2 regions of the Peribacillus sp. TH27 genome follow, and region 1 is predicted to be linked to the other one. Evidence: predicted binding sites of a transcription regulator. Region 1 holds the regulator's gene; the other holds the start of a gene.
What was found. Region 1 encodes LexA, which represses DNA repair genes until DNA is damaged. Its sites were predicted from a motif close to CGAACATATGTTCG; they were not measured.

Region 1 (4,021 bases):
CTGGTGCAACTATCCAAACATTTAAAAGAAATAGCCTTGAAGTTGGAAACTGGAAGGTACGAATGAAGACTAAGTCACCAAAAGATGCATTCCTGTTAACAGCACAATTTAATGAAATGGATCCCATTACATTAAGTATGTCCGGGAAAGTAAAACAAAAGGATGCAAAATTCTTAATAAAGACTCCGATGAAAAATAAATATAAGTCAACTAGCACCACCTTTACTGTTCATCTTATTGATGAAGATGGAAATGAAATTGCTAAAAATAGCTCAATAAAAGAAATTGATACAGAGAATTTTTCGGGTGCCTTTCCAGAAGTGCCTAAATCAGGTGTTTATAATATAACGATTGATGTAAAAGAAAAAAATATAGATGGTACTGAAAGAACTCGTACTTTGATTCGCTCAGTCTATATTGAAAAATAGAATAAAAAAATTAGGAAATAGCCCTCTCTTTATTGAGAGGGCATCTTGTTTAGGGGATACAGGGAGAAGAGCGTTATGCAGAAGCAATAAGGCTCTCTTTATTTTATTTAAAGATTTCTACTTAGGAAAATTTGTTAATAAAACAATTCGATGTGTGTATTTTTAGGAATTAACTATGTAGCTTAAACTTGAATTCAAAAGGAGAATAAGGTTTAAGAATACTTGCATCTGCAGAAAAAGCTGCAAACCGCTGTTTACTTAATCCTTATTTTGATTAGAATCTCTATATGACAAAATGGCAGTTTTGAGCGCAGCATAATTGCCTATGCTTGCGTAACCATAGAACCAGCCCATGAAAATGCCTGCTACAAAGTGATGACGATGGCTAATGAAAATGGAAATGATTAATCCTAGAACTATAGCAATTGTAGGTATGAATTTTGGAGGGATATGAAACATGATCTTCAAAATTTGAGTCAAGATTATGATAGTTGGGATGGCTATTACTGCATCCCAAAAGTTTGTATGGATGGTTGGGAAATCCAAATAATAACACCACTTTCACGAGAAAGTAAAGGAAGGTTTATTTAATTAATTTTTACCATCAATAAAGTATTTATACCTTAAGATTTAGACCGATTAAGAGGAATGTTTAAATGCTCTTGATTTGACTTGGTTTGAGGGTTTTTCATGGTTCAAAATAAAAAACTTTGAATCCATTACATAATGGTGGATTCAAAGTTTTTTTTGATGTAAGTCATCCCAAAGTTCTTCCATTAAACCATCCATTTCTTTTCTTTATTTATATTGTTCTTCCTAGGATACCTCGATAGTAATACCTTCAAAAGTCAATACGTCTCCGACTTGAGTATTTTTCGGAAGTGAGTTTCTGGACAGTCTTTCCTTTCCCCGTTTACTTGAGCTAGTTCACCTACAAAACGTTCAATTATCTCATAAATCATCCTTTTTCACCGTCTTTACTCTTAAAGATTTAAAGATTGCCCGATACACCTTTTGGACAGTTATTAAACGTTTAACTACAGTAGAAGTAGGAGAGCAGTAAAAAAATGAGTAGGGAGCAAGATTTGGTTTTATGAGTAAAAACTTTCCTTAAGCACTTTCATCCGTACTGAAAGATCGAAACGAGGTATTTTGCCTTTTTAATACATAGGTACTGTTAACTGAAATATGAAGTCAAAGATCGCTTGATAGATTAAAGAGAAAAAGTAGATACTCCTATTAAAAACGATTTCTACTAAAAAATAAAAAATTCACAAAAACATAGTCTTCCATATGCATATTGATGGAATATGGGACATAAATTAGACAAACAAAAAAAGCGCAGTTAGCGCTTTTAGTGTATTTGTCTATACAGGCCTATTACTTTTCCAAGTATCGTGACACCTCTTAAAATAATTGGTTCCATATTTGAATTTTCAGGCTGAAGCCGTATGTAATCCGGTTCCTTAAAGAATCGTTTTACCGTGGCTTCATCATCTTCAGTCATGGCTACTACGATATCTCCATTATTGGCATTGCTCTGTTGTTTCACGATGACATAATCCCCATCATGAATTCCTGCTTCAATCATACTTTCTCCCATGATTTCGAGCATGAATACATGATCATCATGAGGAACCATACTTTCGGGAAGTGGGAAGTATTCTTCTATGTTCTCAATGGCGGTTATCGGCATGCCTGCTGTTACTTTCCCAAGCAACGGCACGTTAACGACATTAGTCTTAGGTATAGTGTTGGCTTCCTCTATGTTTAAGATTTCAATGGCCCTCGGCTTAGTAGGATCACGTCTGATTAGTCCTTTACTTTCCAAACGAGATAAATGTCCATGTACCGTTGAACTTGATGCAAGTCCCACTGCTTCGCCAATCTCTCTTACGGAAGGTGGATACCCTTTTTGGCGAACCTCTTCTTTAATGAAATCAAGAATATCTTGCTGCCGTTTTGATAGTTTAGTCATATGTGCACCTCTTCTCCAAAGTTCTTTGCTTTATTATAGCATGGCCCCTATTTCTATACAAACATAAGTTCGAATTTTGTTGTTGACTGAAACAAACGTTCGTACTATAATCTGGGTATAAGATACGAACGAACATTCGCCTTGGAGGGATATTTATGAAAAAGTTGTACAAAAATTATATTTATACGATTCTATTAGCGGGATCAGTATTTATCTTTTCAATTTTATTCTCCTGCACATTAGACAAAAATCAAAAAAATAATTTTCTTTCAATAGAAGTAAATGAAGGTGATACCTTATGGGAGATTGCAGAAAAATATGAAGAAGCTGATTTGACAAAAAAAGAATTCATTGGTTGGATAGAAGAGCACAACGAAGTCAGTGCAGATTCAATTAAACCTGGTCAAGTCATCGTCATTCCGGTTAAAAGTGAAAAGCTTGTTCAGAATTTGGCAAGTCAGCAGTAAGTAGTAAAGGTAGGGTATTATGAAAGCAGTAATTTATTGTAGAGTAAGTACGGAAAAAGAGTCGCAGGAAACATCGTTAGCTAGGCAGGAAGATGAATTAGTCAAATTGGCTGAGAAAATGGATATGGATGTAGTATCTATTATAAAAGAGCAAGCAAGCGGTTACGAATTAAACCGTGATGGTATTTTTGACATGCTGGATCTATTTAAAACTAAAGAGGCTGAAGTTCTATTAATTCAAGACGAAACGAGACTAGGCAGAGGAAATGCAAAAATTGCTCTGTTTCATGTTGTTCTTAAAGAAGGCGTTAAAATCTATACACTTTCCCATGATGGGGAACTTGAGCTATCGGATTCAGATGCTATGGTTATCCAAATAGTCGGCATTGTAGAAGAATATCAAAGGAAACTACATAATTTAAAAATTAAACGCGGGATGTTACGAGCAGTGGAAAAGGGATATCGCCCTCAAAAAAACCTTCAAAACCAGAGTAATTCTACTGGAAGAGACCGTAAGGAGATACCTATTGAAGAAATTGTTAAACTTCGGGTAAATGGATTGACGTTTGCAGAAATCGCAGCCACGTTAAGGGGCTTTGGCTATAATGTATCCAAAGCTACAGTTCACAGGCGCTTTCTTGAATATCAACAGAATACACCTGAAAGTCAATCATAGAACTTGTAATTTCGCTTTTTTTTTAATACGATGTCAATATCCGTACATTAGAAGGAGCGAAATTATGCTATCAAAAGAAAAACTAGCCCGTATTAATGAACTTTCTAAAAAGGCTAAGGCAGAAGGCTTAACAGAAGTTGAGTCTAAAGAGCAAACCCAATTGAGAAGTGAGTACTTGGAAACATTCAGACGTTCTATGTCCGATACGCTGGAACATGTGAAAGTTGTTGATCCGGAAGGAAATGATGTCACACCTCAAAAAATTAAAAATATAAAGGAAAAAAGAAACTTACATTAATGAATGGGGCTATCTGATGGAACTTTTCATTGGCGGGCCTTCTTATGGTCTTTAGAATTAAAAGGAGAATGCATTCATGTATGTATTCTCCTTTTTAGCTTAACCTAAATAGTGGACTTCTCTAGTTACTAGAAAATTGAAATATTGGGGAAGGATTTAGTGATTTTAGTTGTG
Region 2 (4,021 bases), 4.7 Mb from region 1:
TCTGTTAGCTAAGACACAAGCATTCGCTTTCTTATTTGCAATTGCATTTGGCTTTAGTATTGTCATTTCCACATTAGGTCCGCCTTTTATGACTAATGATATCTTTGGAAAGAAAGATTTTGGATCTATTTTTGGTATAGTGCAAGTTTTCTTTGTAGCGGCAGGTTCCTTTGGGGTAATAGTTTCTGGTTTAATCTATGATGTGACTCAAAGCTACCGTGTAGCTTGGATTTTCTTCCTTTGTTTATTCATCTTCAGTATGGTCTGTGTGTTAGTAGCAAACAGTATGAAAAAAACAACGAAAGAAAAATTCAAAAACACTTCCAATCAAAAAATTATATAAAGTTGTTGAATCATGTTAATAGATCCTAAGAAATATCACTGCTACGACATTTCAACTTAAAATGTACCATTCCTATTAAATGAATGTTTTCTAAAAAAAGACACTAACTTTACGAGTAGTGTCTTTTTTCTTATCCATAACCAAGGTGAGTTATTCTCTATTTTGTCAATTAGTAATCAAATTCATCATTTATGAGAATATCCAAGAAATATTAAGAATATTCATGTGTCTGTTTAGGATTATTTGTGAAGGGGATTTTTGTCCCTTAATATCGGATCCAATTACAGGGCATGGATCCAGAGAGTATCACAGTGGCAGGTGACAGCGATTACCTTGATGTCCAAAGAGCGTGGAGGTCCGATTATCCGCCAACAATTCTGAAAAAAGTATCAGGTCGTTCGTCCTTATCATCAAACTTTTAGGTGGAAGTAGTAAAAGAGAATCTGTATGGGAAATACATACACAAATCTTTATCGAACATGGATTTGTGAACAATACCATAAGTATGCCGGGCTGCTTTTTCTATGTAAAGGTTGATTATCCTTGTAACGATGGATTATACCTCCTAATTTATTTTAGTATAGCTAAAGACTAAGGCTGAATAGGCATATCGAACACAAAAATCGTCATCGCAGTATCAATATCTATATTAATATCCGTAATCGAACTCAAAATATGTTGATTGTTGGAAAACAGGAGGGTTGAATAACTTAAAGCGATGGGAGAATTAGACGTTAAAAAGCTGACATTTTATAAGTTGGCATAAGAATACGAAAGAGATGTAAAAAGGATGATTATATATAGAAGAAACTCGTCTAAAAAGAGCATCTGCTAAGGAAAAGGCAGATGCTCTTTCAAGAAAAGGGGACTAATTTTTTGTGGATATGACATTCACAACGAAATAATCATCCTTAAGTAACGAAATGGAGTATTTCTAAGGTGAGAATATGATTTCATCACGAAAAATTCTTTACTATTTCATGAATTTTTTCAGGTTTCAAAAATGATGATATAGATTCTTCAGTTTGAATGGTAAGAGCAGCACCAGCAAGACCTAATTTGCAAGCACTAAATAGCGATTCTTCGTTCAGGATTCCGTAGATTGCACATGAAGAAAATGCTTCACCAGCCCCTGTGACATCAACTACGTCAGTTTTGAAAGGAGGCAAGTGTCCAGATTCCTCTGTAGAAAAATAATAAACCCCCTGATCACCAAGTGTGATAATAACTTTTTGAACGCCACGCTGTCTAATTTTTTCACAGGCTAATTGGCAATCCTTGATTGATTCGATTTTTATTTCAGCAAGTATCTCTGCTTCTTCTCGGTTAGGCATCAGCAGTTCTACACCGTCAAGACGAAATGGAAGTTTTCGTGCTTTGGCTGTAGATACAGGGTCAATGTACATAGGAATGTTTTCATCACGGCAGCGGTTAATTAAATAACTGAGACATTCCTTAGGAATATTCGTATCCAAAAAAACAGCTTGGGAGGAAATGATATAGGACCATTTTTCCTCAAACATAGATGTTGTTATTTTTTCGTATATATTCATATCAGCCATGGAGACAATGCTTTCACCATTAATATCTAATAAGGTGGTAAAAGTCCCTGTTCGCTCTGTTGGTAAAACCCATACTTGACTAACATCCACTCCTTGTCTTTTCGTTTCATTCAGTATCCAGTTACCTTCTTTGTCGTCCCCTACACAAGCCATTAGAGTAGTGCTACAGCCGAGTCGACTTAAATTTTCGGCAAAGTTGCGTGCTATACCGCCACAAGCTTCAGTAATTTTTACTGGATTAGATGAATATAAACGCACCTCCTGATTTGATCGGGCTTTCCGGTCTGTGTTTGCCCCTCCAATACAGACAATCGATGATTCTTCTCGGAGAATATAGGCGCGTCCTTTTATTTCACCACGTTTCGTCAAGTTAGCAATATAATTGGCAACTGCAGGTCGTGATAAACCAACTTTACTTGCTAATTCTTGCTGTGATATGAAAGGATTTATTTTTATGTAATCTAAAATTTGTTTCTCTTTATCCATGAAGTAGCCTCACTTCTCATTAAACGATAGTTTATTATATAAACAAAAGTTTGTAAACGTTTAAATAGATTAATCATAATAACTTTAACTTCTGTTTGTTTACAAGATAGCCGAAATTTCTTAGTATACAAAATACCCTTTTTTCGAACCAAAGTAAAACAATAGGATTAATTCATTTTTTTGAAAGATATTAAAATTTTTTAGTATTCTCATTTCTAGCGACAAATAAATTATACGCTATCTAAATATTACAGACAAATGATTGGCCAATCAATAATAAACAAAAAATAGATTGTAAAAATGTTTATCTTTGATCTATATTGAAGATTATGATTTTTTGTTGGATTTTCAAAAATCATATTTAAAATTCAATGAATATTAAAAAATGATAGGAGGAATTAGAATAATGAAGATTTATCTGTACCCCTTGTTGGTAGTAATAGCAGCTAGTAGTTATGGTTTAGTTTCAACTATCATAAAACTAGCAATGAGTAGTGGTTTTTCGGCATCTGAAGCTGTTACAAGTCAATTTTTTTTCGGTTTTTGTATTGCAGTATGTATTTTCATTCTGACAAACCGAACAAAATTTAGCTTTAATGGAGTTAAAATTCTTTTCTTAGCTGGAGTATTTACAGGGTTGACAAATATTTTTTATGGTCTTTCTTTGAACTATTTACCTGCATCCTTGGCCGTTGTACTATTGTTTCAATTTACATGGATAGGCATGTTGATTTCTTGTATAACAAAACGAAAATTTCCCAGTCGAATTGAATTGATATCTCTAATAATATTGGTTGCAGGGACCATACCAGCTGCGGGTTTGATAGATGTTGATTTATCTCAAATACCTTTTCAAGGTTGGTTATGGGGTTTAGCAGCTGCTCTTTGTTATTCCCTATTTTTATTTGTAAACGGTAGAGCAACTACAAATATGAATACCACTAATCGCTTAGTATTGGTTTCATTCTTTGCTTTTATGATGTCGGTTGTTTTTCAGTCTCCAGAAGTTATTTGGAATGGAACCTTGTTTAGCGAAGGACTTTGGATTTATGGTTTGATATTGGGGTTATTTGGGATGATTATTCCGGTTTTCTTATTCACTATTGCAGTTCCTAAAGTTGGATTGAGTATGTCATCAATATTGGGTGCTATTGAATTGCCAATCGCAGTGATGGTGTCAGTCATATTGTTAAGTGAAAATGTTACTTCACTGCAAATAGTAGGTATTGTAACCATTCTTCTAGGCATGAGCTTACCAACAATGCTTAATAGAAATATATTGTTAATTAAAAAGAAAGTAGTACAACATTAGGCGCAAAATAAAATTTTCAATAAAATAACATGGTGTCATTTGTAATTGAATAATTATTTAAAATATTATTGACAATTAAAAATGTAAGCGTGTACTAAACGTATGTTCATAGAATAAACAATTGTTTAAAGAAGTGAGGTGTAAAAATGGCTAATGATATTAATGAAAAAGAAGAGTTGATATTAGATATGATTCGAGAAAATCCCTTTATTTCTCAACAGGAGTTATCGGAAATTGTGGGTATATCAAAGTCGTCTATTGCTAATATTATTTCTGGATTAATCAAGAAAGAGTATGTCTTTGGCAAGGCTTATGTTT

Region 2: a site for LexA is predicted at 2,431-2,444, ahead of JFU24_RS28760 (carbohydrate kinase). Genes of this name have one in related genera too.

What each region holds. Positions count from the first base shown of each region.
Region 1 is NZ_JAEKEV010000002.1:1,033,593-1,037,613, reverse strand. It holds gene JFU24_RS06305 (esterase/lipase family protein) at 1-428, shown strand, start outside; gene JFU24_RS06300 (hypothetical protein) at 687-974, opposite strand; gene lexA (transcriptional repressor LexA) at 1,783-2,406, opposite strand; gene yneA (cell division suppressor protein YneA) at 2,562-2,873, shown strand; gene JFU24_RS06285 (YneB family resolvase-like protein) at 2,893-3,549, shown strand; gene JFU24_RS06280 (DUF896 domain-containing protein) at 3,614-3,847, shown strand.
Region 2 is NZ_JAEKEV010000002.1:5,692,594-5,696,614, forward strand. It holds gene JFU24_RS28755 (MFS transporter) at 1-343, shown strand, start outside; gene JFU24_RS28760 (carbohydrate kinase) at 1,300-2,391, opposite strand; gene JFU24_RS28765 (EamA family transporter) at 2,804-3,703, shown strand; gene JFU24_RS28770 (carbohydrate kinase) at 3,862-4,021, shown strand, end outside.